DNA from 2 places in the Exiguobacterium sp. s5 genome. Region 1 is predicted to be linked to the other one. Evidence: predicted binding sites of a transcription regulator. Region 1 holds the regulator's gene; the other holds the start of a gene.
What was found. Region 1 encodes LexA, which represses DNA repair genes until DNA is damaged. Its sites were predicted from a motif close to CGAACATATGTTCG; they were not measured.

Region 1 (5,795 bases):
GCTCCGAAGCCGATCGATAGCAACATCTACGTCATGGACAAGCCAGAACGTGTTGCTAACGGGATTGACGACCTTCCGGCTACGCTCTTCGACGCGCTCGAAGTACTCCGTACCGACAAAGTCGTCATGGAATCACTCGGTGAACATATCGGTGAGCACTTCCTCGAGTTGAAAGAAATCGAGTGGGATATGTTCCGTACGCAAGTGACAGAGTGGGAGCGCGATCAGTACATGACGCTCTACTAAGTCGACTAATAAGGGATATTCCCTTTAAAATCAGAGTCCTGAACGAGTCTTCGTATGAAGTGCTCATTCAGGACTCTTTTTCTATAATTCGCTTCAACTAATCAATATAATGAGGGAGAATGTATATCACTATAAATGTAATGGAATGGGATAGGGGGACGAGAAGTGGCAACACCATTAAAAGACGTGTATGATGAGACCTTTTTGTTGGAATTTGGACGACGTATTCAAACCGTGTATCCGTCATTTGACGTACAGGCTTTGATCGCATCAATCATAGATGAATCGTGGGAAGCGTTGGCACTCAAAGGGCGTACTCGACGTATTTCGATAAAACTAGGTCAGTATTTGCCACAGAATTACGAATCAGCTTTGGACGTATTGGTTGAAATTGCAGATGACTGCGTCGGCTTTCCTTATTTGTTTTTCCCGGACTTTGTAGCAGTGTACGGGCAGGCAGAAGGGTATTGGGAACGCTCGATGTCAGCGCTCGAACGCTTCACGCAGACGTCGTCTTCTGAATTCGCCATCAGACCTTTTTTGTTGCGGGATCCAACACGTGTGATGAACCAAATGACAGCTTGGGCAATTCATCCGAACGAACATGTTCGGCGTTTGGCGAGTGAGGGTTGTCGTCCTCGCCTTCCGTGGGCGGAATCGTTACCGATGTTCAAAGAAGACCCAGCTCCAGTGTTGGAGATTTTAGAGTTGTTAAAAGAAGATCCATCATTATATGTGAGAAAAAGTGTCGCTAACAACCTCAACGATATCTCGAAAGATCACCCAGAAGCTGTACTCGCAGTCTCGCGACGATGGCAGGGCGAGCATCCTCATACCGATTGGATCATTAGACACGGATGCCGGACACTGATCAAGTCAGCCCATCCTGACGCGTTAACGATATTCGGTTATACGCAGGAAACAAATTTAACCGTCGACTCATCGATTTCTATACATCCGAACGTGATCCGCATAGGGGAGGCGTGCGAGATTCAGTACGATGTGTCCATTCGTCCAGGGGATGCTGCTTATGTTCGTATCGAATACGCGATTGAGTTTATAAAAGCCAACGGGAAAGCGAGTCGTAAAGCATTCCTGCTAGCGAATAGAACCGTCGCTGGGGGCGCGCGACTTGCAGCGACCAGAGTGCACGACTGGTCAGATTTGACGACCCGTCGGCATTATCCAGGGGAGCATCGTGTCGTCTTGTTGGTAAATGGACGAGAAGTGGCTGAAAATCATGTCATGTTGCATAAAAGTTGTTGAACTTCTATATAATAAACGGTTCAAAAAAGGGCAACCCTGTCTATTTAGACGGGTTGCCCTTTTTGGGTGTGTAGCATAACGATCTGATTAAAACGCACGTTTTAAGAACGTGGACGCATAGTCGAGCGTCGTATGTAGCGTCGTCGCGAAAACGAGTCCGAAGAAGCATGCTGCCCCGTTCAGGTCGAGCCACGATCTGATAGCTTCCTCATACGGCGTGACCGTGAGCAGAAGCGTGAGCGGGAAACCGAGATAGATGACCCGGATCAGATCGCTCAAGAGCGGAAAATGCGAGAATAACGACCGATGGGGCATAATCTTCACATAAGGGAGCCAAAAGCCCCGAAGCGGTCCCCATCGATAATAGGCGTCCGACTTCAAATCGAGATCCGGGGAGAGCCAGAACGTCCCGATGAGGGCGCCAAGCAGGAACACGGTCGGAACATCGATGTCAATAAAAGGCGTGGCAATCGCAAGAGCACCGATTGCCACGAGATTCGTACGGGTATGTGTCTTGCCACTAGCCATTAGTGAATCGTGCGGTATACACCGATGACCTTCCCTAAAATCGACACGTTATCGAAATACATCGCTTCGAGTTCGTCGTTCTCCGGTTGAAGACGCACTTTCGAAGCTTCTTTATAAATCCGCTTCACGGTCGCTTCACCTTCATCCGTCATGGCGACGACAATCTCTCCATTGTCGGCCGTGTTCTGTTGACGGACGAGGACGCGGTCCCCATCCAAGATCCCCGCGTTAATCATCGAGTCTCCTGAGACAGAGAGCATGTAGACGTTGTCGGAACCGACGACGTGAGCCGGGAGCGGGAAGTGTTCTTCCACGTTCTCGATGGCCGTGATCGGCGTACCGGCTGTGACTTTCCCGATGACCGGCACGTACATGACGGCATCGTGGTCTTCGACGACGGACATCTCTTCATCCAAAATCTCGATGGCGCGTGGCTTCGTCTTATCACGTCGAATCAATCCACGCTTCTCAAGACGGTCCAAGTGACCGTGTACAGTCGAGCTCGATGCGAGCCCGACAGCCTCGCCAATTTCGCGGACCGAAGGGGGATACCCTTTCGCCCGGACCTCAGCTTTTATAAAATCAAGAATCTGTTGTTGTCTTGCTGACATTTTTTTCAATGGATTTCACCTCGATTATGTCGAATAACCTGCGAACGCATCCTATTCTTTATGGGTTTAGTTTAACACAAGAACACATGAGCGCACAAACATTCGTTCGTTTTTTCTGCTTGACCGAACAGAAGTTCTTGTTTTATGATGAGAACAGATAAACGAACAGACGTTCTCGAGAACGTGTATTCTTATTCCCAGGAGGCAATGATTATGAGAGACACAATCAATGGAATCATCTTAGTCGGCATGTTGGCACTCGGTATGTTCGTATTTTTCGCGGTCGGAGAGCTTCGCGACAACGAAGCGGTCGTCGTGACCGAACAAAAAGTCGAACACAGTATTGAAGAAGAAGTCGCCTTGAAAGAGGCGGAGACGCTCGAAGCGCACATTCTCGCTAAGCGAGATGATGAAAAAGACGACAAGACGACGTGGTTCGCCGCCGAATAATCGTTTCTGATTGCGAACATCCCTTCATCCTGTGTATCGTAGAGGGCGAATGGAAAGAAAGGAAGTGACGCGATGCGAGTCGTCATTTATTGTCGCGTATCGACGAACAAGTCCACCCAAGAGACGTCGCTCAGTCGTCAGGCGGACGAGTTGAAGCAGATGGCGAGACGTCTTGAGGCTGAGGTTGTCGATGTGATCAGTGAACAAGAGAGCGGGTATGAGGTCAATCGGGCGGGACTGCTCGATCTATTGGAGCACGTCTCGACGTCCGATCTCGATGCCGTGCTCGTGAGCGACGACAGTCGTCTCGGACGGGGAAATGCAAAAATCGCTATCTTGCATACGCTCATGAAACATAACGTGCGCTTGTTGACGATGCAGTCGTCCGATGAATATATCGTCTCCGACGCCGAGAAGATGGTGCTCGAGATCGTCAGTGTCGTCGAAGAGTATCAACGTAAGATCCATAACGCTAAAATTTCACGCGGAATGCGTCGGGCGGTCGCGAACGGATTTAATCCGCATCGGAATATCCAGCACCATGACCAGGGAGGCCGGAGCCGAATCGAAGTTCCGATTGAAGAAATCGTCCAATTGCGTGAACGTGGACTCACGTTCGCTGAAATTGCCGCCACCCTCCGCGGTTTTGGTTATGAGGTATCGAAAGCGACCGTGAACCGGCGCTACTTGGAGCACGTGTCGGTACCAGAAACTTGATTCCTGCTCGTTGATTTTGTACAGTAGAAGGACAAATTCAGTAGAGAGGGGGCGAGCCCGATGCTAGCACCTGAACAATTGGAGCGAATCAATTTCCTCGCCAACAAAGCAAAGACAGATGGTCTGTCACCACAAGAGATGGATGAGCAGCAAGCGCTGCGCCAACAATATTTGCAAGCGTTCCGCCAATCATTCAAATCACAAATGATGGGAATGAAGGTCGTCGATCCGGAAGGAAACGACGTAACGCCAGAAAAATTAAAAGATGAGCAGGAACGTTACCGCTCAGAATGACCATGAATGCACATCCTATTTCATATAGGATGTGCATGTTTGTTATACGCGAACGTTGATCAGGGGGACTCATTGATGCGTTTTCAAACGAAAGGAAGTAAACGATTCCATTTAATGTGTTATACTAATTAATTAGTTGTGACACACGAATGAGTGTGCTAAAATATGACGGGTAGAAACTTTGTTAACAACAGAGAGGATGAAATTAGTGGAAACAACTACTAAAGAATTATTAGCGATTAACTCGATTCGGACACTCTCAATCGATGCGGTCCAAAAAGCGAACTCAGGTCACCCGGGTATGCCGATGGGTGCGGCTCCGATGGCGTTCACACTTTGGACGGACAAAATGCGTCACAACCCGAAAAACCCGAACTGGTTCAACCGTGATCGGTTCGTCCTTTCAGCGGGACACGGTTCGATGCTCTTGTACTCGCTTCTTCACTTATCTGGTTACAATCTCTCAATGGACGACCTCAAATCGTTCCGCCAAATGGATTCGAAAACGCCTGGACATCCAGAGTACCGTCACACGGCAGGTGTCGACGCGACGACTGGACCGCTCGGACAAGGGATCGCCATGGCTGTCGGGATGGCAATGGCAGAGAAACATTTGGAAGCGACGTACAACCGCGATGAGTTCAAAGTGGTTGACCACTTCACATACGCGATTTGCGGAGACGGTGACTTGATGGAAGGCGTATCGGCAGAAGCTGCTTCGCTCGCTGGTCATTTGAAACTCGGCAAACTCGTCGTCCTTTACGATTCAAATGATATCTCGCTTGACGGCGACCTTCACAAATCGTTCTCGGAAAGCGTTGAAGATCGTTTCAACGCCTACGGTTGGCAAGTGATCCGTGTCGAAGATGGTACGGATATCGATACAATCGCGAAAGCGATCGACGAAGCGAAAGCTGAAACGTCGAAACCAACCCTCATCGAAGTGAAGACGGTTATCGGCTTTGGTTCACCGAACAAGTCAGGCAAATCGGCATCACACGGTGCGCCACTCGGCGAAGCTGAAATTGAACTCACGAAGCAGTTCTACAAGTGGGAAGGCGAGAACTTCTACGTACCGAACGAAGTATACGACTTGTTCAACGATAAAGTCGTTGAGCCAGGCGCGAAGCATGAAGCGGACTGGAACGAACTCGTTGAAGCTTACAAGTCAGCACACCCTGAACTTGGTGCCCAGTTCGAACGTGCGATGAACAACGAGCTCCCAGAAGGTTGGGACAGCGAATTGCCGACGTTCGAAATCGGTTCGAAAAAAGCGACTCGTCAAACGAGCGGTGAAGTATTGAACGCGATCGCCAAAGCGGTTCCGACTCTCTTCGGAGGCTCGGCTGACCTCGCTGGTTCGAACAACACGATGATCAAAGGCGCTGCGGACTTCGATGAAGATCCAGCCGGCCGCAACATCTGGTTCGGAGTCCGTGAATTCGCGATGGCAGCAGCCGTCAACGGGATGGCGCTCCACGGTGGGGTCCTCCCATACGGCGCGACGTTCTTCGTCTTCTCGGATTACCTTCGCCCGGCAGTTCGACTTGCTGCGCTCATGGGAATCCCATCAACGTTCGTCTTGACGCACGATTCAATCGCGGTCGGCGAAGATGGCCCGACGCACGAACCGGTCGAGCACTTGATGAGCTTCCGTGCGATGCCAAACTTGTCTGTTCTCCG
Region 2 (5,795 bases), 120 kb from region 1:
GGCGGTGTGAAGAAGGCGAAGGCATCGGCGACCACATCGCCATCTTTCAAGTTCATCGCTTTGACGCCGGCGGCACGTTGGCCGACGACTGGAACATCGTCTTCTTTGAACCAGAGGCCATAGCCGCGCTCAGAGACGAGGAACAGTTGTCCTGGTCCGTCACTGATGCCCGCGAAGACGACCTCGTCGTCACCTTTTAACTTGAGCGCCATGAGCGCTTTCGACTTGCGTTGGGCGTCATAGTCACGGAGCGGCGTCCGTTTGACCATGCCTTCACGCGTGACGAACAGGCAGTGCGCGTCGGTGTCGAACGTCGAGACGACATCGGCCGAGACGACTTGTTCGCCTTCGATCGGCACGAGGTTGGCCACATGCTGACCGGCGTCTTTCCATTTCGACTCTGGAATCTGATGGACCGGGATGAGCAAGTAACTGCCTTTGTTCGTCCAGACGAGCAAGTGGTCCGTCGTCATCGCCTGGGTGACGAGGACGGGACGGTCTTTCTGCTTCATCTCCGGCATCTCGTCGCTCGAGGCGCCATATGAGCGCATCGATGAACGTTTGACGTACCCGTCGCGGCTGACGAACACCATCGTCTCTTCGACGGCGATCATGACCTCTGTCTTCAGTTTCAACTCTTCGACTTCCGATTCGATGACCGAGCGCCGTGCGTCGCCGAACTCGTGACGGAGCGCGGTCAACTCTTTCGAGATGAGCTTCCGTTTCGTCGCGTCGACGTTCAAGATGTTGGCGAGGCGAGCAATCTCTTTTTGGAGCGCCTTCGCCTCTTTTTGGAGCTCGACGATATCCGTGTTCGTCAACCGATAAAGTTGGAGCATGACGACCGCTTCGGCTTGACGGTCCGTGAACGAGAACCGCTCCATGAGCTTCTGTTTCGCCTCGGACTTGTCTTTGGCCGAACGGATGAGTTCGAGCGTCTCGTCTAGGACCGAGATGGCCTGTTCGAGCGCGTCGACGATCTCGGCGCGTTTCTTCGCCTGATCGAGTTCGAACGTCGTGCGACGGGTGACGACTTCTTCGACGTGCTTCAAGTACGCGTCGATGATCGACAAGAGACCCATCTGTTTCGGTGTCCGGTTGACGATGGAGACCATGTTGTAGTTGTAGGCGAGTTGCAAATCGGTATGCTTCAAGAAGAAATGGAGCACACCTTCCGCATCGGCTTCCTTCTTCAATTCGATGACGACGCGGACGCCGGTCCGGTCGGTCTCGTCACGGACTTCGGCGACACCTTCGACTTTGCGGTCGAGACGGAGCTCTTCCATCTTCTTGACGAGGTTCGCCTTGTTCACCTCATACGGGAGTTCGGTGATGGTGATCTGTTCACGGCCGCCCTTAAGTGGCTCGATGACCGATTTGGCACGGATGATGACCTTGCCTTTTCCGGTCTCGAACGCCTTCAAGATGCCGTCTTTGCCCATGACGATCCCGCCAGACGGGAAGTCAGGTCCTTGCATATAACGGAATGCGTCATTCGTCGTCTCGACCTCACCTTTCAAGCGGGCGATGGCGAGATTGAGCACCTCGGTCAAGTTGTGCGGCGGAATCTCGGTCGCATAACCGGCAGAGATCCCCGTCGTCCCGTTCATGAGCAGGTTCGGGAGGAGTGACGGCAAGACGAGCGGCTCTTCGGTCGAATCGTCGAAGTTCGGCGTATAGTCGACCGTATTCTTCGAGATCGATGTCAGCATGACGCCGGCAATCTTCGACAGACGGGCCTCGGTATACCGCATCGCGGCGGCCGAGTCGCCGTCCATCGAGCCGTTGTTCCCGTGCATGTCGATGAGCGGGTAACGCAACTTCCAGTCCTGCGATAGGCGTACCATCGCCTCATAGACGGAACTGTCACCGTGCGGGTGATAGTTACCGATGACGTTACCGACCGTCTTGGCCGATTTGCGGTACGGTTTCTCGTTCGTGTTGCCTTCATGGTGCATCGCATACAGGATGCGGCGTTGAACGGGTTTGAGCCCGTCGCGCGCGTCCGGGAGGGCCCGGTCCTGGATGATATATTTCGAGTAACGCCCGAAGCGGTCACCGACGACCTGTTCGAGCGACAAGTTTAAAATATGTTGAATCGTCGACATCGTTACATCACTTCCTCAATCGCTTTAGTCACGTGTTCATTGGCGATGATTGAATCATCTTCCTGGAGGCCGAAGGCGACGTTCTCCTCGATCCATTCACGGCGATGGGCGACATTGTCTCCCATGAGCACCGAGACACGCTTGTCGGCGACGGCAGCGTCGTCGACCGTGACGCGGATGAGCGTCCGTGTGTCGGGGTTCATCGTCGTCTCCCATAGCTGGTCGGCGTTCATCTCCCCGAGACCTTTGTAGCGCTGGAGGATATAACCCTTCTTATACACTTTGACGAGCTTCTCGAGCGCCTCTTCGTCCCAGGCGTACTCGAACTGTTCCGACTTGCCTTTCCCTTTCGAAATCCGATAGAGCGGCGGCAAGGCGACGAACACTTTGCCGGCCTCGACGAGCGGACGCATATAGCGGAAGAAGAACGTCAACAGGAGCACTTGGATGTGGGCCCCGTCTGTATCGGCATCGGTCATGATGATGATCTTGTCGAAATTGCAGTCTTCAAGGTCGAAGTCGTGGCCGACCCCAGCCCCGATCGCGTGGATGATCGTGTTGATCTCCTCATTTTTCATGATGTCCTGGAGTTTCGACTTCTCCGAGTTGATGACCTTCCCGCGCAGCGGCAGGATGGCCTGGAACGTCCGGTCGCGGCCCTGTTTGGCCGAACCGCCGGCCGAGTCACCCTCGACGAGGAACAGTTCGTTCTTGGCGGCGTTCTTCGACGTCGCCGGCGTCAGTTTCCCGTTCAAGATGCTCGAACGTTTCTTCTTCTTGCCGTTGCGCGCCTCTTCCCGGGCTTTCCGGGCGGCTTCGCGGGCCTGGGCGGCGCGGATCGCCTTCTTGATGAGCATCGTCGCCATCTGCGGGTTCTCCTCGAGGAAGATCGTCAGTTGTTTGGCCATGACACCATCAGCGCTCGTACGGGCCTCGGGCGAACCGAGTTTCGATTTCGTCTGCCCCTCGAACTGGAGGAACTCTTCCGGGATCCGTACCGAGACGATGAGTGTCAAGCCTTCGCGGACGTCACCGCCGTCAAGGTTCTTATCTTTTTCTTTCAACAATCCGTTCTTACGGGCATACTCGTTCACGATGCGGGTCATCGCCGTCTTGGCGCCGACCTCGTGCGTGCCGCCGTCACGAGTCCGGACGTTGTTGACGAACGAGAGGACGTTCTCAGAATAGGCGTCCGTGAACTGGAAGGCGAGCTCTAGCTCGATATCGTTCTCTGTCCCTTCGAAATAGACGATCGGATGAAGCGTCGCCTTATCGTCGTTCAAATATTGGACGAATTCGGCGATCCCTTCCTCGTAATGGAACGTCTCTTCTTTGGCAGAGCGCTCGTCCGTCAGCGTGATCGTCAATCCTTTTAATAGGAAGGCTGATTCACGGAGACGTTCGGCGAGCGTGTCGTAGTTGTATGTCGTCGTCGAGAAGATCGAGGCATCCGGTTTGAAGTAGACGCTCGTCCCCGTCTGGCGCGTCTTGCCAGTCTCGAGGAGTGTCGTCTGCGGAATCCCGCCATCGGCAAACGTCTGCTCGAACACCTTGCCGTCGCGATAAATCGTGACGAGCACCTTGCTCGATAGTGCGTTCACGACCGAGGCACCGACCCCGTGGAGTCCACCCGACGTCTTATAGCCGCCTTGGCCGAACTTCCCGCCGGCGTGGAGGACGGTGAAAATGACCTCCGGCGTCGGTTTGCCAGAAGCGTGCATCCCCGTCGGCATGCCGCGCCCGTGGTCACGTACCGTGATGGCATCATCTTTATGGATGGTCACATCGATTTGGCCACCGAATCCGGCGAGCGCCTCATCGATCGCGTTATCGACGATCTCATAGACGAGATGGTGCAACCCGCGATGGTCGGTCGAACCGATATACATCCCCGGACGTTTCCGGACAGCAGTCAGTCCTTCGAGCACCTGAATGGCGTCTTCATTGTAATTAAATAGATCTGTTGACATCTTCGTCACCTCAATTTCGAACACACGTTCGTTTTTCTATCCTATTGTATAGCTGTTTTTGGATTCTGGCAAGCCTCCCCGCGAGCAAGGCTCGTGAAAAAAAGGAGACCTACCAAGGAGGTAGGTCTTAACCGAGAAGGCGGGCGTGCTCGACATAGATGCATCGATTTTCGATGTAGTCGAGTCCGGCATCGCGAGCGATTCGCTCGGCGTCCGGGCTGGTGAGCCCGAGCTGGTTGAAGACGAGACCGACATCCCCATGTCGGACCGCATCTTCGGCCACGCCGGCCAAATACTCATTGCGTCGGAAGACGTCGACGATATCGACGCGTCCCGGGATGCTCTCGACCGTCGGATAGACTTTACGTCCGTTCCACGTCTCGAGCGTCGGATTGACAGGGATGACCGTGTAACCTTGTAACAGCAGATAGTCTGCGATTTGGTTTGCGGTCTTGTTCGGGTTGGCTGACACGCCGACGACAGCAATCGTCTTCGCCTCGGTGAGCCATTGTTTCAAACGTTGATCGTCCATCCTGAAATCCCCCTTTTGTTTACGTACTCAGTGTACCTTTACCTGAATCACCGTTTCAAGCTTTATTTTCTTTTATCATACAACTGTAACTCTTTCAAATTTTTAAAACAAATCAATTGGTTCACCATAACTTATTATGTAAACCATATTATAAGGCGTATTTTTATGGTTTCCCGGGTCGATGTGTGACTCACTTGGAAATGACGCTTGAACGAACATTGCGTGAAATATCTATTTCACGCAATTATATGCACGATTTAAAGGCGTTTGTGCGTGTCGGTTTTAATCGATTGTTGGATAGGCATGGGCAAATGAGGATGGGTTCGGTATACTGAAAAAAGGAGGTGTTCGCGTGGGAACAGCCTATGAGGAACGTCGCGGTACACTATATAATTACCGCATCACTTTTTATGGGAACGTGTTCGCTTGGCTCATCCATGTCGTGTTCTTAATCACGTTTTGGCGACTTGACGTAACCGTCCTTGCCTGGTCGAACGTACTCAGCGTTCTTTATTACACATTGTCTTTTTATTTTGTACATAAACGATATTATCGGACGTTCTTCATTGGTCTCTTCGTCGAGGTCGTCTATAACGCCATCATCTCGACAATCGTCCTCGGCTGGGGCGCGAACGTCCACTACTTCATCCTCACGGTCGCCTATGGCGTGTTCTTCATGCCGAACGTGAGCCGGGCCATCCGAATCGCCTCGACGATGCTCGCCATGGGCATCTATGGCTATTTATATGTGAACGTGACGGACGGGACATCGCCGCTCGGCCCGACCCTCGAGCAAGTCATCGGGGTGACGTGTTTACTCGCGACCATCGCCTTGATCGCCGGGCTGTCATTCATCTTCGAAGGGGCGGTCGTCGAGGTGACGTCCGAACTCGAACAGACGAACGAACGGCTACATACCCTCGCCTCGCGGGACGGTCTGACCGGTCTCTATAATCGCACGACCGGATACCGTTTAATCGAAGAGGCGATCCGTGAAGCGGTCTTGTCGGGACGCCCGTATGCGGTCGTCTTGGCCGACATCGACCATTTCAAGTCGTTCAATGAACGGCATGGCCACGACTGCGGCGACCTTGTGCTCAAACAAGTCGCCTCTGCACTCACGCGGACCGACGGCGTTGCCGTCCGTTGGGGCGGCGAGGAATTTCTTTTGTTCTTGACGGACCA

Region 2: a site for LexA is predicted at 4,096-4,109, ahead of parE (DNA topoisomerase IV subunit B). Genes of this name have one in related genera too.

What each region holds. Positions count from the first base shown of each region.
Region 1 is NZ_JACSLK010000005.1:214,211-220,005, reverse strand. It holds gene glnA (type I glutamate--ammonia ligase) at 1-246, shown strand, start outside; gene KNP60_RS11995 (DNA alkylation repair protein) at 412-1,512, shown strand; gene KNP60_RS11990 (metal-binding protein) at 1,600-2,040, opposite strand; gene lexA (transcriptional repressor LexA) at 2,040-2,660, opposite strand; gene KNP60_RS11980 (hypothetical protein) at 2,865-3,101, shown strand; gene KNP60_RS11975 (YneB family resolvase-like protein) at 3,174-3,818, shown strand; gene KNP60_RS11970 (DUF896 domain-containing protein) at 3,879-4,112, shown strand; gene tkt (transketolase) at 4,312-5,795, shown strand, end outside.
Region 2 is NZ_JACSLK010000005.1:94,909-100,703, forward strand. It holds gene parC (DNA topoisomerase IV subunit A) at 1-2,108, opposite strand, end outside; gene parE (DNA topoisomerase IV subunit B) at 2,111-4,078, opposite strand; gene KNP60_RS11385 (CoA-binding protein) at 4,206-4,610, opposite strand; gene KNP60_RS15645 (GGDEF domain-containing protein) at 4,963-5,795, shown strand, end outside.